Regions from separate parts of the Serratia sp. JSRIV002 genome, predicted to be linked through region 1. Evidence: predicted binding sites of a transcription regulator. Region 1 holds the regulator's gene; each other region holds the start of a gene.
What was found. Region 1 encodes Fur, which represses iron uptake genes when iron is present. Its sites were predicted from a motif close to ATAATAATGAGAACNACTATCAA; they were not measured.
Positions count from the first base shown of each region.

Region 1 (5,974 bases):
TGCCGGTTATATCCAGCCAACCGGGCAAACGTTGCTGGCCCCGCACTGGAGCTTTATGCCGGGTACCTACCAGGGTGCTGAAGCCGGGGCCAATTTTGACTATGGCGATTCAGGTGCGTTGAGTTTCTCCTACATGTGGACCAACAAATACAAAGCGCCTTGGCACATCGAGATGGACGATTTCCGTCAGAACGATCGCAAGACCAACGTGTCCTACCTGCACTCGCTGGGTGCCAAATACGATTTCAAAAACGACCTGGTGCTGGAAGCCGCGTTTGGCCAGGCGCAAGGCTACGTGAATCAGTATTTCACCAAGGCGTCTTACAAGTTTGACCTGGCTGGCAACCCAATGACCACCAGCTACCAGTTCTACGGCGCAGAAGACCGCATCGGTGATAATCGCGATCCGAACAGCATCTATGATGGTCTGGCATGGTTACAGGCGCTGACCTTCGGTTATACCACCGGCCAGTTCAACTGGCGTCTGGAAGGCACCATGGTCAAGGCGGAAGGTAACCAAGGCTTCTTCCTGCAGCGTATGACCCCGACCTACGCTTCCTCAAACGGCCGCCTCGATATCTGGTGGGATAACCGCTCCGACTTTAACGCCAACGGCGAAAAAGCCGTGTTCGGTGGCGTGATGTATGACCTCAGCAACTGGAACCTGCCTGGCATGGCCGTCGGCGCTTCCTACGTTTACGCCTGGGACGCCAAGCCAAGCACCAACCCGATATACGATCAGAGCCAGCGTCTGAGAGAGAGCGCTTACAGCCTGGATGCGATGTACACCATGCAGGACGGGCGCGCCAAAGGCACCCTGTTCAAACTGCACTTCACGCAGTATGACAACCATTCCGATATCCCAAGCTGGGGCGGAGGTTACGGCAACATCTTCCAGGACGAGAAAGACGTCAAATTCATCGTTATCGCACCGTTCACCATCTTCTAATGCGCCTCCCCGGTGGCCAGGCTGCCGGGGAAATGCCACAGGACTTTAACCATGAAAAAACTGATGCTGATTATGGTCGCGGTTGCCGGGCTTAGCGCCTGCTCGCAGTCGGCCGCGCCACCGGAAGATGTCAAGCTGCGCCAGGCTTACAGCGCCTGTATCAATACCGCGGAAGGTTCACCAGAGAAATTGCAGGCCTGCCAGGCGGTGCTGAACGTGTTGAAGCAAGAGAAACAGCACCAACAGTTCGCTGAGCAGGAAACCGTGCGGGTGCTGGATTACCAAAGCTGCATCCAGGCCGCCCATACCGGCAATGGCCAGGCGTATGACGCCAAATGCGGCAAGCTGTGGAAAGAAATTCGCGCTAACAACAACTGATTACGCAAGAGGTTGCAGATGAACAAGTTTAAGATGAGTGCTCTCGCCGCCCTGACGGCTACCGTTGGGTTATTGGGTAGCGTGGGTTCTGCCATGGCCAACCAGCAGGTGGTTGATCAACTCAGCCAGTTGCAGGTCAATCTGAAGATGTTGGACAACCGTGCCGCCGAGAACGGCGTAGACTGTGCCAAGCTGGGTGCCGACTGGGCGTCCTGCCACAAGGTGCTGATCACCTTGACCAACGGCAATCAGGAAATCAAAGATAAAGACTGGGCGATCTATTTCCACAGCCCGCGCCAGACGCTGAAGGTCGATAACGACCAGTTCAAAATCACCCACATCACCGGCGATCTGTATAAGCTGGAACCGACGGACAAATTCACCAGCTTCCCGGCCAATCAGGCGGTGGAAATCCCGATTATCGCTGAATACTGGCAGCTGTTCCGCACCGACTTCCTGCCGCGCTGGTATGCCACTTCCGGCGATGCTCAGCCGAAGATCCTGTCGAATACCGATACGGAAGATGTTCACCAGTTTGTTGCCCCGTTCACCGGCGACCAGTGGAAGCGTACCAAGGATGACAACAACATTCTGATGGTGCCGGAAAGCCGCTTCACCAAGAACCAGGATCTGAAAGTGTTGCCGATGGCATCGCTGCGTGGGCAAATCATCCCAACCCCGATGGAAGTTAAAGTCCATGCTAAGGATATTGACCTGAGCAAAGGCGTGGCGCTGGAACTGAGCGCCTTGACCAAGCCAGCGGCAGATGCCGCAGCCGAGCGTTTTGCACTGCTGGGCATTGAGAGCCAGGCGAACGGTTATCCAATCAAGACGGATATCAAGCCAGCGGCATTCAAAGGCGATCAGGCCGTGCCTGGTGCCTACCAGCTGAAGATCGGCGAGAAAGGTGCCGAGATCGTCGGTTTCGATCAGACTGGGGTGTTCTATGGTCTGCAATCCATCCTGTCGTTAATCCCTTCGGATGGCAGCAAGAAGATCGCGACGCTGGATGCCAAAGATGCACCGCGCTTCCAATACCGCGGCATCTTCCTGGACGTGGCGCGTAACTTCCACCAAAAAGACGCCGTATTACGCCTGCTGGATCAAATGGCAGCCTACAAGCTGAACAAATTCCACTTCCACCTGACCGATGACGAAGGTTGGCGCATTGAGATCCCTGGCCTGCCTGAGTTGACCGAAGTGGGAGGCCAGCGTTGTCATGACCTGAGCGAGACCACCTGCCTGATGCCACAATATGGCTCTGGCCCGGCACCGCACGGTGGCTTCTTCTCCCGTCAGGACTATATCGACATCGTTAAATATGCTCAGGCACGCCAGATTGAAGTGATCCCTGAGATCGACATGCCGGCGCACGCCCGTGCGGCGATTATTTCCATGGAAGCTCGCTACAAGAAACTGCTTGCCGAAGGGAAAGAGAAAGAAGCCAACGAGTTCCGCCTGGTGGATCCGACCGATACCTCCAACACCACCTCGGTGCAATACTTCAACCGCCAGAGCTACCTGAACCCATGCCTGGATTCGTCCAAAAACTTCGTGGACAAAGTGATTGGTGAAGTGGCCCAGATGCACAAAGAGGCCGGTCAGCCGCTGAAAACCTGGCACTTTGGTGGGGACGAAGCGAAGAACATCCGTCTGGGCGCTGGCTATACCGACGTGAAAAACCCGGAAGCGGGCAAGGGCATCCTCGATCTGAGCAAAGAAGACAAGCCGTGGGCCAAGTCGCAGGTTTGCCAGGCCATCATCAAAGACGGCAAAGTGGAAGATATGGAACACTTGCCAAGCTACTTCGGTCTGGAAGTCAGCCAGTTGGTGAAAGCACACGGCATTGACAGAATGCAGGCGTGGCAGGACGGCCTGAAAGATGCCAAAGACTCGAAGGCCTTCGCGACCAACCATGTGGCGGTGAACTTCTGGGATACCCTGTACTGGGGTGGTTTCGACTCGGCTAACGACTGGGCGAACAAGGGTTATGACGTGGTGATCTCTAACCCGGACTACGTCTACATGGACTTCCCGTATGAAGTCAGCCCGGACGAGCACGGTTACTATTGGGGCACCCGTTTCAGCGACGAGCAGAAGATCTTCAGCTTTGCACCGAATAACCTGCCGCAGAACGCCGAAACTTCGGTGGACCGTGACGGTAACCACTTCACCGCCAAGAGCGATAAACCATGGCCGGGCGCATACGGTCTTTCCGCCCAGCTGTGGAGCGAAGTGGTACGTACCGACCAGCAGATGGAATACATGATTTACCCACGTGCCGTGTCGCTTGCAGAACGTGCATGGCACCGTGCAAGCTGGGAACAGGATTACAAAGCTGGCCGTGAGTACAAAGGTGGCGAAACCCATCAGGTCGATACCAAAACCCTGGATCAGGACTGGCTGCGCTTTGCCAACCTGATTGGCCAACGTGAGCTGGCCAAGATGGATAAAGCGGGGGTGAGTTATCGCCTGCCGGTCCCTGGTGCACGCATCATCGGTGGCAAGTTGGAGGCGAATATTGCTCTGCCTGGCCTGGGAATTGAATATTCCACCGACGGCGGCAAACAGTGGCAGCGTTATGACGATAAAGCGCGCCCTGCGGTAGCGGGAGATGTGCAAATCCGCGCGATTAGCCCGGATGGCAAACGCTTCAGCCGTGCCGAGCCAGTAAAAGCGTAAGTGAGAACTCCGCCCGCCTACGTGTCGGTAGGTGGGCTGAGATAGTGCGAGGTGAGAGAAAACTGCAATTGTGATAATTGAGTGGATATTTTTCCCCGGGCCTGTCCGGGGATTTTTTTATCTGTCATTTAGGCATAAAAAAACCGCCGTGTAGGCGGTTTTCGCGTTCTGGCGGGCCAGGATCAGTTCTTGTTGTGCAGCGTTTCGTTCTCGCGGCAATCACCGGTTTCACAGTGGCCGTACAGGTACAGGCTGTGGTTGGTGAGCTTGATACCGTGTTGCTTGGCGATATCGCGCTGACGCACTTCGATGGATTCGTCGCTGAACTCGATCACTTTGCCGCAGTCCAGGCAAATCAGGTGATCGTGGTGGTGCTGCTGAGTCAGTTCGAAAACCGACTTGCCACCTTCAAAATTGTGGCGGGTCACAATACCTGCGTCGTCAAACTGGTTCAGCACACGGTATACCGTGGCCAGGCCAATTTCTTCACCCATATCTATCAGTTTTTTGTACAGATCTTCCGCACTGACGTGATGGCATGCCGGATCCTGCAAGACTTCCAGGATTTTGAGTCGCGGAAGAGTGACTTTTAAGCCAGCCTTCTTCAATGCGGAGTTGTTATCAGTCATGCGGATTCAGTCCTGTTACTATGCTAATCAAGTTGAGGCGTTCTCGCCTATGGCATCGGTTGGCACAAAGCGTTAATTGCGTCTCATTATAGAACCGGTTGCTGCAAATAGAAACCGCCGGTTGTTAACAAACCTATCTTTGCACGTTTACAGGGTAATCATGCAAAGCTTTGATGGATGGGATAAACCGATATCTCAGTCTACCGTGGCGAGGTAGGAAGTTACAAACTTGTAGCTTCTATTGCTCTAATCCGTGATGCCGATAACAGAAGGGCGCGCTCTACGGCGCCCTTACTATGTGCTACGTATCCGCCGAGGCAGAGGTTTAGCCGACGATCTCGGCCAGGCTCAGCTCTTCACTGATTTGCTTGACCCAGGCGTCTACACGTTCGTTGGTCAGCTCAGGTTGACGATCTTCGTCAATGGCCAGCCCGACAAAGTGATCATCATCAGCCAGACCCTTGGAGGCTTCAAAATGGTAGCCTTTGGTTGGCCAGTGGCCGACGATGGCCGCACCGCGTGGTTCAATGATGTCGCGGATGGTGCCCATCGCATCGCAGAAATATTCCGCGTAGTCTTCCTGATCGCCACAGCCAAACAGCGCCACCAGCTTGCCGTTAAAGTCGATGTCTTCCAGCGTCGGGAAGAAATCATCCCAGTCGCACTGGGCTTCGCCATAGTACCAGGTTGGGATACCGAGCAGCAGGATATCAAACGCTGCCAGATCTTCTTTGCTGCTTTTGGCGATGTCGTGGATTTCTGCCACGTCGTTGCCGAATTTTTGCTGAAGCGTCTTTTGGATCATCTTGGCAATGTTTTCGGTATTGCCAGTGTCGCTGCCAAAGAAAATGCCTACATGAGCCATAGTAAAGATAACCTTTTAATTCAAATGAATGTGTTGCGTAAACGCGGCCTGAGGCGCTGCCAAGGGCAGGCTTGCTCAGCCGTAAATGCGTATCATGCCAGAAATTTGCCCTGAGGTTTTATCGCGTTTATGCGATGCCTCTGCGGAGGTGGAACCGATCTGGCGTCATCCTTAACGCCGTGCCGCGCGTGCGGCGGCAGAGATCAGTGTTCTGGCTGTTCTTCTGCCAGTTGGGCCAACAGCATTTGTTCGATCAATTCGCTGCGGCTGATATTGCGCTGGTCGGCCAGTTTGTTGAGAGCATCTACCGCGTCTGCGTTGATTTTCAGCTCTACACGCCGTAATCCACGCACTTTGTCCCGTCGTAGCTGATTACGCTTATTAATTCTAAGCTGTTCATCACGGGAAAGCGGGTTGGTTTTCGGGCGCCCTGGACGGCGTTCATCTGCGAACAGATCCAGCGTCGTGCGA
Region 1 covers NZ_CP074143.1:1,717,884-1,723,857, forward strand. The annotation lists gene KGP26_RS07960 (OprD family outer membrane porin) at 1-949, shown strand, start outside; gene chiQ (ChiQ/YbfN family lipoprotein) at 1,001-1,327, shown strand; gene KGP26_RS07970 (beta-N-acetylhexosaminidase) at 1,346-4,009, shown strand; gene fur (ferric iron uptake transcriptional regulator) at 4,192-4,638, opposite strand; gene fldA (flavodoxin FldA) at 4,964-5,503, opposite strand; gene ybfE (LexA regulated protein) at 5,707-5,974, opposite strand, start outside.

Region 2 (5,974 bases), 1.8 Mb from region 1:
TGACCTGATGAGCGGCTTCGGCTTTGATGAAGGTATCACTCACAGAGAGACGTACGCGCCATGGAACAATTACGAGGTTTGTACCCGCCATTATCCGCCTATGACAGCGGTTGGCTGGATACTGGAGATGGGCACCGGATCTACTGGGAGCTGAGCGGCAATCCAAACGGTAAGCCTGCGGTCTTTATCCACGGTGGGCCTGGCGGTGGTAGCGCACCTTATCATCGCCAGCTGTTCGACCCGCAACGCTATAAGGTTTTGTTGTTCGATCAGCGCGGCTGTGGCCGTTCCAAACCGCATGCCAGCCTGGACAATAACACCACCTGGCATCTGGTCGACGATCTCGAAAGACTGCGTGTCATGGCCGGAGTGGACCAGTGGCTGGTCTTTGGTGGCTCCTGGGGTTCCACGCTGGCGCTAGCCTATGCGCAAACGCATCCGCAACGCGTCAGCGAGATGGTGCTGCGGGGGATCTTCACGCTGCGTAAGCAGGAACTGAGTTGGTATTATCAAGACGGCGCTTCCCGCTTCTTCCCAGATAAATGGGAGCGGGTGCTGTCTATCCTTTCGGAGGAAGAACGCAAGGACGTGATTACTGCCTACCGTCAACGCCTGACTTCACCGGATCTGCAAGTGCAGCTTGAGGCTGCCAAACTGTGGAGCGTGTGGGAAGGGGAAACGGTAACGCTATTGCCAAGCGGTGCTTCCGCCTCCTTTGGCGAAGATGATTTCGCGCTGGCCTTTGCTCGTATTGAGAACCACTACTTTAGCCATCAGGGCTTTCTCGACAGCGATGACCAACTGCTGAGCAACGTCCCGCTGATCCGTCATATTCCTGCAGTGATCGTCCATGGCCGTTACGATATGGCCTGCCAGGTGCAAAACGCCTGGGATCTGGCCAAGGCTTGGCCTGAGGCTGAACTGCATATTGTCGAAGGGGCAGGGCACTCCACGGATGAACCGGGTATTTTGCACCAGCTGATGCTGGCTACCGACCGTTTTGCTGGCCCCTCACCCCAACCCTCTCCCATAGGGAGAGGGAGCTGTTAGTCCCTGCTCATTTGGAGGTAAATCGGTAACTTTAGCAAATCGGTCGCCTCCTCTGCTGGCTACCGACCGTTTTGCACAACCCTTTCCCACTGGGAGAGGGAGACGTTATTGGAGGTAAATCGGTAACTTTAGCAAAATCGATCGCCTCCTGACCCAAGGTGAGTCGCGAGAAATTGTAAACACACTCGATCGGTCCCCCATTTGGAGGTAAATCGGTAACTTTAGCAAAATCGATCGCCTCCTGATCCAAGGTGAGTCGCGAGAAATTTTAAACACACTCGATCGGTTCCCTCTCCCTGTGGGAGTGTACAGACCGGGGACATCATGAACACTTGTTCGGGGACATGGTAGACACTTACAACATAGGTATGAGTACTTCTGAGTGGAGTTGCTTATGCCGTGGGATGAGAGATCTGCCATGTCATTACGTACCGAGTTTGTGCTTTTCGCCTCGCAAGAAGGCGCTAATATCCGTGCGCTATGCCGCCAGTTCGGCATAGCGCCTGCTACCGCATACAAGTGGTTACATCGCTGGCAGTCTGATGGGAGGGCCGGTCTGAACGAACGTTCTCGAGTGCCACACCATTCCCCCAGCAGAACCTCTGACACCGTTGTCCAACATCTCCGCGCTGCGCACCTGACCCATCCGATGTGGGGCGCGCGCAAGCTCAAGCGGTGGCTCGAGATGCAGGGGCATACGTTACCGGCCGCCAGCACCGTGCATAACCTCATGCGCCGCCATGACCTGCTACCGGGCGGTCCGTCACCGACGCCCACCGTCGGACGCTTTGAACATGACGCACCGAACCGACTCTGGCAGATGGACTTTAAAGGCCACTTCCCCTTCGCCGAAGGGCGTTGTCATCCGCTGACCTTGCTGGATGACCATTCGCGCTTCTCGCTCTGTCTGGCGCACTGCCCGGACGAACGACGTGTCACCGTGCAGTCTCAGTTGATAGCGGTGTTCGAACGTTATGGCTTGCCGGAGAGAATGACCATGGATAATGGGGCCCCCTGGGGCGACACGACGGGCAGTTGGACCGCGCTGGAACTGTGGCTGATGCGTCAGGGTATCCGAGTGGGTCACTCTCGGCCTTATCATCCTCAGACTCAGGGTAAGCTGGAGCGCTTCCACCGCAGCCTGAAGGCAGAGCTCCTGCAGGGACGGTGGTTTACCCATGCCGCGCAGTTGCAGGAGGTGTTCGACGCCTGGCGAAATACCTACAACCTGGAGCGTCCACACGAAGCCCTGTCAATGGCGGTACCGGCGTCCCGTTATCAGCCTTCATCGCGACAGTACAATGGCAATCCGGCGGCAGCCGAGTATGACGAGGGGGTTTTGGTCAGGAAAGTGGATGTCAGTGGAAAACTGAGCCTGAAAGGGATGGGTCTGAAAGTGGGCAAGGCCTTTATCGGTGAATATGTCGGACTGAAGGAAAGTGAGAGAGAGGGCTACTACGAGGTATGGTGGTACAGCACGAAAGTGGGGACGATCGACCTGAGAAATAGGTCGATCATCATGGGTAAAGGATGTTAAAAAGTGTTCACCATGTCCTTGAACACCTGTCTACCATGTCCCCGGTCTGTACAGGGAGAGGGTTAGGGTGAGGGGTCATTACTTCATTTTAGGCTCGTAAGGCAGGCGAGAGAATTTGTGTGATTCGACGCGATAGTGCATCACACGCTCGCGGAAGTAGTCCTGCAGATGCTTTGGCTGCTCACGTTCCACCATCTCAGGGATCACCGGCATATTGTAGCGTTCCTTGAATGCCACTCCAGACGCGGCCAGATCAACGTTCACCTTGTCCATTTCGTCTTTGGAAAGTTCTGCCAGATTGTAACCCATGGGATCCTCCTTCTTGTGTGTAACGGCAACTCAGCGCAGAAGGTAATCTACCGTGCCGCGCTTGGCAAGTTTCTCAAGCCTACATATCCCTGTATCTTCAGACTCTGAGTATAGAGTCATTACAAAAAGCAGGGTGATATAATGTTTAAGCCTAATGACGTTGGTTTATTTTGTTAAATAAGAATGATTCGTCTTCCTGCAAATATAAAGATGAAAATGATTATCATAATAATTTAATGTTAAATTTGGTGCTTTTCATAACTAATTGATTTTATGTGCAAATATTCATTTAAATAAATGAATGTAAATCAAGTGTTTTTATTTTGTGTTAATCAAGGCATAATGCGATCAATTAAGTTTATGACCTGCAAAAATAATAGGGATCCTCATGCTAACGCAAGCAATGACCACGAAACTGAATGAGCAACTGAATCTGGAATTCTATTCCGCCAATTTGTATTTGCAAATGAGCGCCTGGTGCAGTGATAAAGGCTTCGAAGGGGCTGCCGCATTCCTCAAAGAACATTCACGCGAAGAGATGCAGCATATGCAGCGTCTGTTCGATTACCTCAGTGATACCGGGGCATTGCCACTGATTGGCAGCATTTCTGCACCCCCGGTAGAGTTTGAATCACTGGCGGACGTTTTCCAGCAGACTTACGAGCATGAGCAACTGATCACTCGTCAAATCAATGAGCTGGCGCACGTGGCTATGACCACACAAGACTACTCAACCTTCAACTTCCTGCAATGGTACGTTGCCGAACAGCACGAAGAAGAGAAGCTGTTCAAATCCGTTCTGGACAAGTTGGCGCTGGTAGGCAACAGCGGCAAGGCACTGTTCTTCATTGATAAAGATCTGAAGAGAATGGGTGCTGAGGCAGTAAGCGGTAACGGCCAGGCCTGATAACCCGCTTTTGTCATCAATCTGAAAACCGCGTACTTTTCACCGTACGCGGTTTTTTTTGCCCTGCGTTTATCGAACTGCTATAGCGATACGTGCTGCCAGATCGCAAAATATCAGTGATGTGCTCGACTTGCCGATTCACCGTCGTTATGATTTAACGCGATACGCTACCGGGAGGTAGAGAGTTATAACAGTGAGTTACCCACTCCTTCTGCTGTTTACCCGTGGCGCAATCACAGTGGAGGGTTGAGGCTGCGGAAACATCGCTCCGCGTAACCGGTCTTGGCCCTTATCACCTACATAATTGATAAAGGACTCCTCCGTGATCGCTAAAATTCGTTCATCCTATCGCCTGCTTTCCACCATTTTTGTACTGTTTGTCGGCTTGTCTTCTCAGCAGGCGTTGGCGCATGCCCACCTGAAAGTACAGACTCCGGCGGCAGACGCCACCGTCAGCTCTGCGCCAAAAGTGCTGACGCTGAATTTCTCTGAAGGCATTGAGCCTAACTTCAGCGGTGTGAAAGTGACCGGCCCAGATAACGCCGTGGTTAAAACCGGCAAGCTGGATCTGGATCCAAGCAACAACACCCAGATTAACGTACCGATTGAAAGTGAACTGGCTGCGGGGAAATACCAGGTCAGCTGGCACGTGGTTTCCGTTGACGGTCATAAAACCAAAGGTCAGTACAGCTTTACCGTTAACTAAGCTATGACTCTGGCGACCCTGTTTGTGCTGTGTCGCTTTGTGCACTTTACGGCGGTGATGCTGATGTTTGGCGTCAGCCTGTTCACCGCCGTCCTGTCGCCACAGCGCCTCTCCCCGATAATCACCCGCGATTTGCGCCCGCTGCTGCTCGCCTCGACCTGGATCTCCGCATTAACCGCCTTGCTGATGCTGGCCATTCAGGCCGGATTGATGGGCGATGGCTGGGCGGATACCTGGCAATTGAGCATATGGTGGGCGGTGTTGGGCACCACCTTTGGTGAGGCCTGGCGCTGGCATCTGGGTTTTTCCCTGCTGGCCTTGTTAGCCTTGCTGTTGCCTGCGGCAAAGCGGGGGCAAGCGCTAGCGCTGTGCTCGGCACTGCTACTGATCAACATGGCGTTTATCGGCCATGCGGCGATGCATGCGGGCATATTGGGGATTGTACACCGCGTTAACCACGCCTTGCACCTGTTAGCGGCAGGCTACTGGTTCGGCAGCCTATTACCGTTGTTGTTTTGCCTGCGCTACTTGCCACAACCGCAGTGGCGTAGTGATGCTATCGCCACCCTGATCCGTTTCTCCCGCTGGGGCCATGTTGCCGTGGTGCTGGTGATCGTCACGGGTATAATCAACAGCCTGATCATCCTTGGCCGCTGGCCAGTCGATCTCGATTCCGCCTATCAACGCTTGTTGTTAGTTAAAGCCGGGCTGGTGGCATTGATGGTGATGGTGGCATTGGCAAACCGTTACGTTATCGTCCCCGCAATGCGCACCTCCCCCAATCTGGCACAGCGCGGGTTGGTGATCGCCTGTTGGCTTGAGGTGGTGTTGGGCGCAGCGGTGCTGCTGTTGGTGAGTTTATTTGCAACCTATGCACCGGTATGACAATGCGGCTTGCCGGATGCCCCCAAACTGCGGGAAAATCGATTTAAATCGCAACTTAAGGCCAAAAACATGAAATCTGTAATTCTTGGTATTGCGCTGCTGGCAACGGCGTCGAGCGCGCTGGCGGCAGATAAACTGGTTAACGTCACTAAGCTGGAGTACGGCAAACAGTGGGCGTTCACCAAAGAGGAAGTCACGCTGCAATGTCGCAAAGGGGCTGCCTTGTTCGTGCTCAACAACAGCACCCTGATGCAGTATCCGCTCAATGAAGCAGCAGAAGCACAGGTGAAAGCGGGGCAACAGCGTGCTCAATCGCTGGATGTGATCCTGCTGGATGACGCAAACCACCCCGGCCAGAAAATGAGCGTGCAACCTTTCCGCGAAAGAGCAGAAAAATTGTGTGCTGACTAATCAGCTAACCACCCGATACTTATGCAAAAGTTTACGGGTGGTGACGAGATGTACGTAATTAATTTCTGTTTGTAACTATCACTTGTGTGCGCTGGGCTGGCAAAACTGGCACCTTGGACTATTCTTAGAATGCACGGTTGAACAAACCTTGCATAAATGCCAACTTTTA
Region 2 covers NZ_CP074143.1:3,512,844-3,518,817, reverse strand. The annotation lists gene pip (prolyl aminopeptidase) at 61-1,050, shown strand; gene KGP26_RS16525 (IS481 family transposase) at 1,433-2,587, shown strand; gene KGP26_RS16520 (DNA polymerase III subunit theta) at 2,666-2,896, opposite strand; gene ftnA (non-heme ferritin) at 3,285-3,803, shown strand; gene yobA (CopC domain-containing protein YobA) at 4,126-4,509, shown strand; gene copD (copper homeostasis membrane protein CopD) at 4,513-5,394, shown strand; gene KGP26_RS16500 (YebY family protein) at 5,464-5,805, shown strand.
Region 2: ftnA (non-heme ferritin) is a predicted target of Fur. The motif match lies at 3,107-3,129, and genes of this name have one in related genera.

Region 3 (5,974 bases), 1.6 Mb from region 1:
GTCGTTTTGCACCCTCGGCTAAAATCTGGGCCGTGGTTAAGGCCAACGCTTATGGCCATGGTTTGCAGCACGTCTGGCGCAGCCTGGCCGAGAATAGCGATGGTTTTGCCTTGCTCGATCTGAACGAGGCAGTGTTACTACGCGAATCTGGCTGGCAGGGGCCGATTCTGTTGCTGGAGGGCTTTTTCCAGCCCTCAGACCTTATGCTGATCGATCGTTACCGGTTAACCACGGCGGTGAACAGCGACTGGCAACTACAGGCGATTGCCGAAGCGCGTTTACAGGCCCCTTTGGATGTTTATCTCAAGTTGAACAGTGGGATGAACCGCCTAGGGTTTGCCCCGGAGCGGTTGCACAGTGCTTGGTTAACTGCAAAGGAGTTGCACAATATTGGTTCGATAACGCTAATGAGCCACTTTGCCACCGCCGACGGTCCTGAAGGCGTAACGGAACAGATGGCCGTAATTGACCGCGCCACTGCTGCGATTGATCTGCCGCGTTGTCTGGCCAACTCGGCGGCCACCTTGTGGCACCCGCAGACGCAGGCGGAATGGGTGAGGCCGGGGGTTATACTTTATGGCGCATCACCCAGCGGCCACTGGCAGGACATCGCCGATACCGGTTTGCAACCGGCGATGACGCTGAGCAGCAAAATCATTGGCATCCAACAGTTGCAAGCGGGAGATCGGGTGGGGTATGGCTGGCGTTATGCCGCTGGTGGGGCGCAGCGTATCGGCGTCGTGGCCTGTGGTTATGCGGACGGCTACCCTCGCCATGCGCCCACCGGCACTCCGGTCTGGGTGGACGGTGTTCTGACGCATACGGTAGGTTCGGTTTCCATGGATATGATGACGGTGGATCTGACACCGTGCCCGCATGCAACCATTGGTACTGATGTCGAACTGTGGGGGAGGAAACTGCCGGTCGATGATGTGGCTGCCGCAGCCGGAACCTTGGGTTACGAGCTGCTGACAGCCTTGGCGGCACGGGTGCCTATTGTTATTGAGAAATAAGCTCAGCCGATTTTTTTCAACTGCCCTTTGATTTGCTTGCTGCGCTGCCGTGCGTGTAGCGCCAGCAGGCAACCTACCAACATCACCAACGCCAGCGACAGTTTCGGCTGCAGCGGCAACGCCATCGCGATCAGGCCCAGCGCGGCCCCTCCGGCCATCTGAATAAAACCTACCAGTGCTGAAGCCACGCCCGCTTCGTTAGAGTAAGGCTCCAACGCATAGCTGGTTGACGGCCCCATGACAAAAGCCAATCCGGCACAGGCGCAGGCCACGGGCAGGATATAAGCCAACCAATGGCTTTGTGCAGCTTCACCCAGTAGTGCCACCCCCAACACTAAAGCGAGACAGCCTAACCCCATCAGTATGCCGCCGGTCGCCAGGCAGAAAGGGCGGCCAATCTTGTGAATGATGCGGTTGGCGACAAAGCTGACCAGCATGATCCAGAAACCGTTGGCACCAAATACCAAAGAGAACTGCAGCGGTGATAGCCCGGCGGTGCCCATCAGCACGTTAGGTGCCAATGAAACATAAGTTAGCGCCATCCCCATCGCCCCGGCGTTGACCACTGCAAAGGAGATAAAACGGCGATCGCCAAGAATGCGCAGATACTGGCGTACCGGCAGCCCTTTGACGGCAACGGTAGTAGCGGGGCGGGTTTCCGGCAGGAAGAAGATGACCAGCAATAATACCACCGCGGCATAACCGACCAGGAACCAGAATGGGGCGCGCCAGCCGAAGGCTTCTGCCAACAAACCACCGAGCAGCGGGGCCAGTGCAGGAATGATATTCAGCGTGCCGTTGAGAAAACCGAAAGCGCGTGCGGCGTCATCGCCATTCATCCGATCGCGCACGCCACTGAATGCTACAACGGCGGTACAGCAAACGGCCACGCCTTGCATCAGGCGTGAAGCGACAAAGATATCTGCCGTTGTCGCCAGCGCAGCCATGGCTGCGCCCACCATATAAATCAGGATCCCGGCGATAGCCACAGGCTTACGACCGTAATTATCCACCAGCGGACCGGCGATCACCTGGCCAAGACCCAACACCAGAATAAACAGCGAAATGGTGGATTGGATCAAGGCTTCGCTGCTGTTAAGGCCCAGGGCAATGGCAGGAATGGTGGGCAGATAGAGATCGATTCCCAGAGGGCCGAGCAACACCAGGCTAAGCAGGAGAAAGAGAAATTTTTGCATAACAAAAATGGCACATCCGAATGACAAAGAGAACTAGAGTAGAGATCCCAACCGCAAATGGGAAGCGATAACGTATTGATGACAGACAGGAAACCGTTTGCGCTTGATTTGACCTGGCGCGATCATTTTGCCGCGGGCTGGCGGTAATAAAGCGCTGAAATGGTATCTGCAACGTAGCGCGCCTGGTGTTTGGCATCATCCAGCGCCCGGTGTGGTGTGCCTTCAAACGGACGCTGTTTCTTGGGGTTGAAACCATGCAACTCTGCCAGCGTAATGATAGTGCGGGCGTCTTGGGTATCCCAGAACTTCCAGGGGCAGGGCATTGCCAACTGGTGGTAGGCATGTTCCAGGATCGAGCAGTCAAACTCTTTGCCATTGCCCCAGACTTTCACCGTATCGGTGCTGTGCATATGAATAAAACGGCTCAGGTTGGTCAAGACCCGCTTGAGACTTTCGCTGCCCCCGAAGGCCAGTTTACGAGCTTCGTCTGACTGTTTTGCCCACCAGGCCACGGTATCCAGGTTGATTGTCCGACCCGGTTGTTCCTGCTGGCTGTTCACTGCCGCTTCAAATTCTGCTCCTAACTCACCGGTCTTGGGGTTAAAAAACACCCCGGCAACCACCAGGATCACCGCGCTCGGGGTAATATCCAGCGTTTCAATATCTAGCATCAAATGGTTCATGGGGTCTCCAGGCTGAACAAGTTCGTGATGGTACTGCATACAGTCTGGCAGAATATCCAGTGACTTTGAAATAGGCGAAAACGGTCTGATCACGGTATGATGACTTTAGTCATGTTGCAGAGTTGGTAGCTAGCGTTGAGAACACTTATTTTTATTCTATGTATGATCGGCTATCTGCTGGTATTAGGCTATTTTGGCGTTTACGTTACCGATAAAATCTGCGAAAACGCGCAAAACTTAAGTAAACTCTGCCGCATGGTGGATATCTCTGAACCTCACATCCCACCGTCATCCGTCACCCCAGATAGTCGCGGGTGACTAATAGCGTCAATATCGCCGTTATCCCGATTAACACGGCCCATTGGCGCCATCCAAAGCGCGCCAACCATTCCTGTTGCACCTGGTTAGCGTTGAATTGCCTAACGGTTAGGGTACCAGCCAGTAACATTGTCATGACGACCCAAACCAGGCTCAGGCTGGCGGCGGAGAACTCAGTGTGCAAGATATTGGCGTAATACAGGCGCATGGACATAAAGTAAATCAGCAATACCCAACTGAACCCTCTTCGTTTCTTCAGGATCTGGCTGAGCACAAAAGCGATAAACAGGCTATGAGCCATGGAGATTAACGGTGATTCAAAGGGGTGGCGAACGCAAGTGTTGTATACCGCCAGATAGAGATTAAAGACCAGTAACGCATACACTGTATAAACATACCAGCCATAGACCACTTTCAGTCTTCTGGAGGGGGCTGAGATGGGATTTGCTGTTTGAGTCATGCACTCTCCTTGAGTTATCCAGATTTATAGCATTTAAAAGCTAAATGAAAACTAAACGGCTCAGGAGCATAACCTGCTGAGAAAAAGGTTTTTATCAATATGACGTACCAATCATAAGGCAATAAACCCGCCTGAAACGCCCAGCACCAGAGTGTCTTGCAACTTGAATTCATTGATGGTAAAGATAATAATTATCATTGTTATTAGTATTTGTTATCTAACAACATCTGAGCACCGTGACTTCTGTTCGCCAAACTGGCCAGCGTTGCCAGCGCGGTTCGTTTTCGGTGCAATTTCAATAGATCCCATGGGGAATACAGGTATGCCTGCGTTTTTTCCTGCCAGTCGTTCTTATCTTTACTGCTCGTTAGCGATTTTCCTGCCACTGACCTCATTTGCTGAAGATACCCTCGTGGTAACGGCAAAACCCGCCGATACGGCGGAAACGGCAACGCATGGCTATGAGGCCAGCACCAGCCAGGGGGCCACTAAAACGGATCGGCCCCTGATACTCACTGCGCAATCCGTCTCCGTAGTAACACGCCAACAGATGAGCGACCAAGGGGCTTTGACGGTTAACGATGCGCTGAAATATACCCCAGGCGTATTCACTAACTTCTCTGGTGGCGCGACGCGTTACGATACTATCGCTCTGCGCGGTTTCCACGGTGGCGACGTCAATAACACCTTCCTGAACGGCCTACGACTGCTTAGCGACGGCGGCAGTTATAACGCTTTGCAGGTCGACCCTTGGTTCCTGGAACGTATTGACGTGATTAAGGGCCCGTCCTCCGTGATGTATGGGCAAAGCATCCCTGGTGGGTTGGTGGCGATGACCAGCAAACGGCCGCAGTTTGCCAGTGAAAACCACCTCAATGTGATGGCGGGTAACAACAATACCAAAGGCGGTGCATTTGATTCGACGGGGGCACTGAGCGATCGGTGGGCATACCGTTTGACCGGCATTACCCGCACCAGTGACACCATGTATGACTATCAGCGTGAAGAGCGCTATGCGATTTCGCCTTCGTTGCTGTGGCAACCGGATGAAAATACCTCATTATTGTTGCAGGCCAATCTGCAAAAAGATCCTTCCGGTGGCTACCACAGCGCGGTACCGTCAGACGGCAGCATATATACCACCAGTGGGGACAAGCTGGGCCGGGGATTTTTTGACGGGGAAAGCAGCCGCAATGTGTTTAAACGTTGGCAGCAAATCTACAGTTATGACTTCTCGCATAGTTTTAACGACGTCTGGTCATTCCGTCAAAACGCCAGCTACACCCACTCCAACGTTGAGCTGGAGCAGGTTTACCAGATTGGCTGGAACGCCGACCGCAGCGAGTTGAACCGTTGGTACAGCGGCTCCAATACGTCGTTGGATGCTTATGCCGTGGATAACCAACTGGCGGCGGAGTTCGCGACGGGTGCGTTGGAACACAAGGTGATGCTGGGGCTGGATTATCAACGTTTTACCAATAACCAGTGGGAAGAGTCTGGTTCGGCCACGCCGTTGAACCCGTTCACCGGCGTTTCCGGCGGGCCAGATATCACTATTCTCAGCCATACCGATTCTAAACGGCGTTATGAGCAGACCGGCGTCTATCTGCAGGACGAAGTCAGCCTCTATAACTGGTATCTCAATCTTTCCGGGCGCGTTGACCGTTTGGAAACCAAGAATACCGTGCTGAATACCGATTCTACCGATGCCCGTACTGACGACCACTTTACGGGCCGAGCCTCTTTGCTGTACCACTTTGACAGCGGTTTCTCGCCGTATATGAGTTACAGCTCCGCGGTGACACCAGCGGTCCTGGCCGATAAAGAGGGGCATCTGCTCAAACCGACCACCAGCGAGCAATATGAGGCCGGGCTGAAGTATCAGCCTCCTGGTAGCAGCTCGATCTACAGCATTGCCCTCTACGATCTGACGCAGAATGACGTAGCCAACCGCGTGGTGAAGGACAGCTACTATGTGCCTGCCGGTAAGGTACATTCGCAAGGGATTGAACTGGAGGCCCGTAGTCAGGTGAGCGAGCGCCTGAATATCATTGCCGGTTACAGCTACAACAAAGTGAAATTCAAAGACGCCGTTGACGGTAACGATGGCAATACGCCATACCTGGCGCCTAATCAGATGGCTTCTTTATGGGGGCAGTACAAGGCTGGGCTGGGTATCAATCTGGGGGCTGGCGTGCGTTATATTGGCAAACAGTGGGCGGATAATGAGAATACTCTGCGTATTCCTTCGGTCACGCTGCTGGATGCTTCGGTGCGCATGGATCTGGACAGCGTAAAACCGTC
Region 3 covers NZ_CP074143.1:3,343,208-3,349,181, reverse strand. The annotation lists gene dadX (catabolic alanine racemase DadX) at 1-1,013, shown strand, start outside; gene KGP26_RS15735 (multidrug effflux MFS transporter) at 1,016-2,209, opposite strand; gene KGP26_RS15730 (3'-5' exonuclease) at 2,332-2,892, opposite strand; gene KGP26_RS15725 (hypothetical protein) at 3,188-3,670, opposite strand; gene KGP26_RS15720 (TonB-dependent siderophore receptor) at 3,993-5,974, shown strand, end outside.
Region 3: KGP26_RS15720 (TonB-dependent siderophore receptor) is a predicted target of Fur. The motif match lies at 3,852-3,874, and genes of this name have one in related genera.

Region 4 (5,974 bases), 2.5 Mb from region 1:
TTACGCACAAAGCCTGCGCCAAGGCACCAATCGTTCAGCCCGAGCCGCCGGGCGGTGGCTAATATCTGCATACGTTCGCTGTCTTGGCGTAACCAATCAATAATTTGTTGCTGTGGATCCATCATTTCTCCTTTGTCAGCGTTACTCTAACCCGAAATGGGCAGCAGCGGGATCGGGATGAGTGTGGAAAACGGCAAAAAAAAAGCGCGGCATAAGCGCCGCGCTGAGATTGGCTCGGTAGCATACATTTAGAACTGGGTATTCAGGCTCATAAAGTAAGTCCGGCCCGGTTCGTTATAGGTTGCCGCCCCGGCTCCATAGATATTGACGGCCCCGGTGACTGGGTTACCCACGTTTTGCGAGTTACCGGAACGGAACTGGCGTTTGTCGAACAGGTTCTCGATCCCCGTTGTTACGCTGATATTTTTAGTCAACGCATAGGTGCCGCTCAGGCCAAAGATTGCGTAAGGGCTGACCTCACGAGTTTCCGGCCCGGTGGTTGGCTCCCCACGGTAGTTGTATTTCTTCGGCTTTTGACGGCCATACCAGGTCGCGGTGGTCTGCAAAGACAGATCCTGCGTGGCCTGCCAGCTCAGGGTAGAGTTGATGGTGAACTTGGGAATAATCGACAGGTAATCACCGGTGGTTTTATTCTCGTTCTCAATCATATAGGTGGCGTTATTATTCCAGGCTACCGTTTCGCTCACCGGCACGTTCAACGTACCTTCCAGACCCTGGATCACCGCTTTCGGCACGTTCTCCCAGCGATAGATATCGGTTTTACTGGTGTTAGAGGCCGTTGGCGAATAGCCCGCTTCGATCTTGTTGCGGTAATCGTTACGGAAGTAGGTGATACCTGCCAGCCAGCCTTCATGGTGGAATTCCAGCCCGATCTCTTTGTTGATGCTGTTCTCGGCCTTAAGATCGTCATTACCCATCAGATAGCAGCCGGTTCCCGTTGCGCTGGCAGCACAGCCCTGGCCTTTGCTGTAGAGAATGTAATCGCCGTTGCTCTGGAACAGGTTAGGTGCTTTGTAGGCGCGAGCGATACCCATTTTCAGGGTAAACAGATCGCCCAATTCCTGTGACAGGTTAAGCGACGGGCTCCAGTTGTTACCGGCCATGGAGTGATGATCGTAACGTAGGCCTGGAGTCAGCATTGTGGTATCGGTCAGCTCGATATTATCTTCGGCAAATAGCGAGAAGATATCCGCGGAGGAATACGGGCTGCGGTTGCTACTATCGGTACCTGGGATCGCTCCCCCGGTATTAGTGCCGGTTAGCGATTGGGTGGTCGAAGAAGGATCTTTCATCTTCTGCTGGTTCCACTCGGTACCCAGCGTGGCGGTTTGTGGCACCCACATATCGAACGGAATGCTGATTTCACTGTGGGCCAGGAAATCGTCCAGACGGGTGGTGTTGTAACTGTCGTTGGCGAAGATCCCTTCCAGGCCACCGGCCAACCCTTCGGCTAAACGAGTATTGCGCGTGCGCTCAAACTGGACGTAGTTGTTGGTGCTAACGCCACTATCCCATGCGCCACGATAATTGACCGCATAGGTTTCACGATACATACGGTTGGTTTCTTTACCGTAGTTGCTCTGCACCAGCGCATTGGTGTTGGTGTTCTGGGTATCCCCGGCGTACAGGTTACCCTGGCGGCCATAGGCATATTGGAAATCCAAGGTCTGCAGGTGGGCGAATTCCCAGCTCAGCAAGGCATCGATATTTTTGTCGATCACCCCTTCGCGACCGGCAGGTAAAGTATTGGCATAGGTGCCGGTACGCTCGGACTGATGCCCCTGGTTGATATCCCAGGCGTCGGCCTGCGTTTTGCTGTAGCCACCGAACAGACGGAAGCTCAACTGATCGCTTAACGGACCGGAAAGGCTGAAATCGGTACGCTTGGTGGCGCCTTCTTCCTTATGTTGCGGTACGTTGAAATAACCGTTCAGTGTACCGTGCAGGTCCTGGCCAGCTTTTTTGGTGATGATGTTGACCACGCCACCTGCCGCGCCGTTACCATAGCGGGCAGCCGCTGGGCCACGCAGCACCTCGATACGCTCGATCATCTCCGGCGGTACCCAGGCAGTATCGCCACGGGTATCACGCTCGCCGCGCCAGCCTTGGCGCACCGAGTTACGGCTGCTGGCCGGTTTGCCGTCGATCAGGATCAGGGTATTTTCTGGCCCCATGCCACGAATATCGAGTTGGCGGTTGTTGCCCCGCTGGCCGCTGGTGGAGTTACCGGTCAGGTTGACCCCTGGCATGGTACGGATCAGCTCATTGATATCACGGGCGGGAGGGCGTCTTTGGATTTCTTCGGCAGTGATGGTGGAAACGCCGGGAGCTTGAAGGTTTTGTTTGGCGGCGGTGACGACGATGACATCTTCAGAGGCGGATTCTTTTTTGCTTTTCTCAGCCAGCGCGGCGCTGTCTGAGGTGGTGGCCGTTTGCTCGGCATTGACCGTAACGGAAAATGCAGATGTGCCCAATCCTAACCCGATGAGTGTGGCTAAAGAATAACGAGATAACTTCCGATTCATTTTGAGGTTCCTACCTAACAACCCTTCCTGATGCGGCGCTGTGTGACAACCGGTAACGGAACGGTTTGTTGTAGTTTTATTGTGTAGTCGAAAATAGTAACGAAACCCAGAGGCCAGGCTGACTGGCAGCAAGATCCCGCTCAATAATTCGGCATCCATCCCTGTTGAAGAATGCCCGCTCTATTTCGAGCCTGTATACACTATTGCAAATGCAAATAATTATCAATAGTATTCCTTGTGCCGTTTGGCATTTGGGAACCGGTGAGTCGCACGGCGTGCCTTGCCAACAACACAATGAGTGGGCGTTTTGAAAACTGAACAACAACCAGCAAGCAGTACGTTATTGGCGAGCAAGCATGCAGGGAGCCACGGTTGGTGGCTGGATATCGCCCGGCGTGGTACCCCCTTGGTGGAACCGCAGGATAATGGGCGATGGAAGGTGACGTTCTTGTGGCGCGACCCTCAGGGTGGCGAACTGACCTCGGCTTATCAACGAGTCTGGATCCATATCAACTGCCTCACCGATCATCACCAAGCGTCGCCCCCGCAGAGCCTGCAACGGCTTGCGGGTTCGGACGTCTGGTATTGGCAAACCGAGCTGCAAGGCGACTGGCGCGGCAGCTACTGCTTTATCCCCTGCATGGAGGATCGTCCCTTCGAACCGCAGGGGGACAATTCTCACGCCAACATGCTTTCTATTCGCCACTGGTGGCACCAGGTGTTTGCCCACGCAACTCACGATCTGCTTAATCCTTACCGCGCCTGGCCTGGAGTCGGGGGGCACACGCTTTCCGGCTTGCATATGCCACAGGCTCCCCAACAACCGGCCTGGCGGGACTTTGACAACTATGCCGTGACCAGCGGCCGCTGTACGCCAGCACCGCCTGCCAAACTGCAACGGCATACCTGGCATAGCCAGCGATTGGGAACCTCCCGCCACGTCTGGATCTACTCCACCGGTGAAAGTAACCCGGCGGCGCGGCCATTGGCTATTTTGCTGGACGGCCAATTCTGGGCCAATCAGATGCCGGTCTGGGATCCGCTGATGCAACTGACGCGTACTGGCCAACTGCCGGAGGCGGTCTATCTGCTGATCGACGTGATTGACCAGCAACACCGCGCACGGGAACTGACCTGCAACGATGAGTTTTGGTTGGCCCTACAGGAAGAGTTATTACCGCAATTGGCCGACTGGGCTCCGCACAGCCGTGAGGCTGCCAACACCGTAGTTGCAGGGCAAAGCTTTGGTGGCTTGGGTTCGCTCTATGCTGGCCTGCGCTGGCCGGAATATTTTGGTGCCACCATCAGCCAATCGGGCTCGTTCTGGTGGCCACGCCGCGATATGTTGCAACTGCCCACCGTGCCCGAGGATGCCTGCTGGTTGATCCGCCAGGTAGAAGACGGGCAGTTGGGTGCGCGCGGCAAGCTGAAGGTATTTTTAGAGGCCGGGGCGCATGAAAAGCTGGTCCACCGGGTGAATGACCGTATGGCGGCCCTGTTAAGTGAAGCCGGGCATCAGGTGCAGTATCGGCTGGTGGAGGGCGGGCACGATGCGTTGTGCTGGCGCGGCGGTTTACTCGATGGTCTGCAAGCGCATTGGTCGGAGCTGGTCAACCGCCGTGCCGAATGGAAGCCGTCCGCCAACCCTCTTCATGCTTAAGGAGCAAGTAATGGAAACCTTAAACCCGTTCGATGACGAGCAGCAAATTTGCTACGTCCTGCGTAATGAAGAACTGCTTTACAGCCTGTGGCCGGATTTCAGCGCCATACCGGCCGGTTGGGTCAGCGTTTTTGGCCCGGCTTCCCGGGAGCACTGCGTCAACTGGCTAGAACAGAATTGGCAGGATATGCGGCCCGCATCACTGCGTAAGGCGTGATGGAGACGCAGCAAGAACCGACAACAGGAGCGAACGTCGTGTCAGAAACCTCTATTTTACCCACCGGGCAACAGGTTACCGTTGAGTTGCCATTGGTGGCGGCGCAGCCCGGTATTTGGGTTGCCGATCAAATTTCACCGTACGGCAATGCCTATGCGGTCGCCCATTATATCGAACTGAACGGCCCGCTGGATAAAGAGCACCTGTTACAGGCGATCTCACTGGGACTGGCCGAAGTGGACACCTTAAGGCTGCGTTTCGTTGAGCGTGACGGTGTGCCGATGCAGTATTACGACGCCACGATGCCGTTGGCTGCGCCGGAATGGGTTGATTTAAGCGACTCGGCGGATGCAGAGGCGGCGGCCCACGCGCTGATGCAGATCGACCTTGGTGCCGAATTACGGGTGAGCAGCGGCAAACCGCTGTATCGCCATATCCTGATGCGTCTGGCCGACGATCGCTGGTTCTGGTATCAGCGTTACCATCATCTGGTGGTCGATGGCTTCAGCTTTACCGCCATCGCTCGCCGTATCGCCAATATTTATACCCGCCTATATCAGCACGAGCAGCCAGAGCCGACGCCGTTCACGCCTTTTAGCGATGTGGTGGCGGAATATCAGCAATACCAGCAATCCCCAGGTTATCAGCGCGATGCCGATTTTTGGTTGAACAAGGCACGGCAGTTGCCCCCGCCAGCTACCCTATGCCCGCAACCGTTGGCCGGGCAGGCACCTTCGACGCGTATTCACCGCTTGGCACAGCGCTGTGCCGCGCAGGATCTTGCGCCACTGGTCAGTCTGGGCCAGCAACAGCAGCTCAGCGCAGCCGATATGGCGATGGCGCTGGTGGCCGTGTGGGTGGCTCGTCTGACAGGTCAAACCCGCTACAGCGCCGGGTTTATTTTTATGCGCCGCATGGGCTCGGCTGCGCTTTGTGCCACCGGGCCGGTGATTAACGTATTGCCGGTGGAGATGCACGTCGCGCCGCAGGCAACGCTGGCCGATATCGCCGCACAAATCAGCCGTGAACTGAAGTTTGCCCGCCGCCATCAGCGCTATGATGCTGAACAGGTACAGCGCGATCTGGGGCGTATTGGCGACAGCCAGCCGCTGTATGGCACCGTCTTCAACTTCAAGATGTTCGACTACCAGCTCGATTTTGCCGGTATCAAAGGGATCACCCACGACCTGGCCTCTGGCCCGGTGCGAGATCTGGAAATCGCCTTGTTTATCGATGAGGCGGGCACGCTGAAGATTGAGCTATTAGCCAATGCCGAGCGTTATCAGTTGGCCGAATTGACGGAGCACTTACAGCGCTTGCCGCTGCTGCTGCGGCAGTTTGCGGGCCAACCGACATTGCCGGTGAGCGAAGCCGATTTGCTGAGTGAAAAAGATCATGCGCTGCTGGCCAAGGTGAACGACACCGCTTATCCGGTGGCAGCCCAGACCCTCAGCGGTCTGTTGGCCGAGCAGGCAAAAAAGACCCCGAATGCCCCGGCGCTGGCAGATGAGCACCACCGGTTCAACTACCGCGAAACTCGCGAACAGGTGA
Region 4 covers NZ_CP074143.1:4,240,071-4,246,044, reverse strand. The annotation lists gene KGP26_RS19995 (nucleotidyltransferase family protein) at 1-122, opposite strand, end outside; gene KGP26_RS19990 (TonB-dependent siderophore receptor) at 249-2,546, opposite strand; gene fes (enterochelin esterase) at 2,854-4,206, shown strand; gene KGP26_RS19980 (MbtH family NRPS accessory protein) at 4,217-4,423, shown strand; gene KGP26_RS19975 (enterobactin synthase subunit F) at 4,462-5,974, shown strand, end outside.
Region 4: fes (enterochelin esterase) is a predicted target of Fur. The motif match lies at 2,756-2,778, and genes of this name have one in related genera.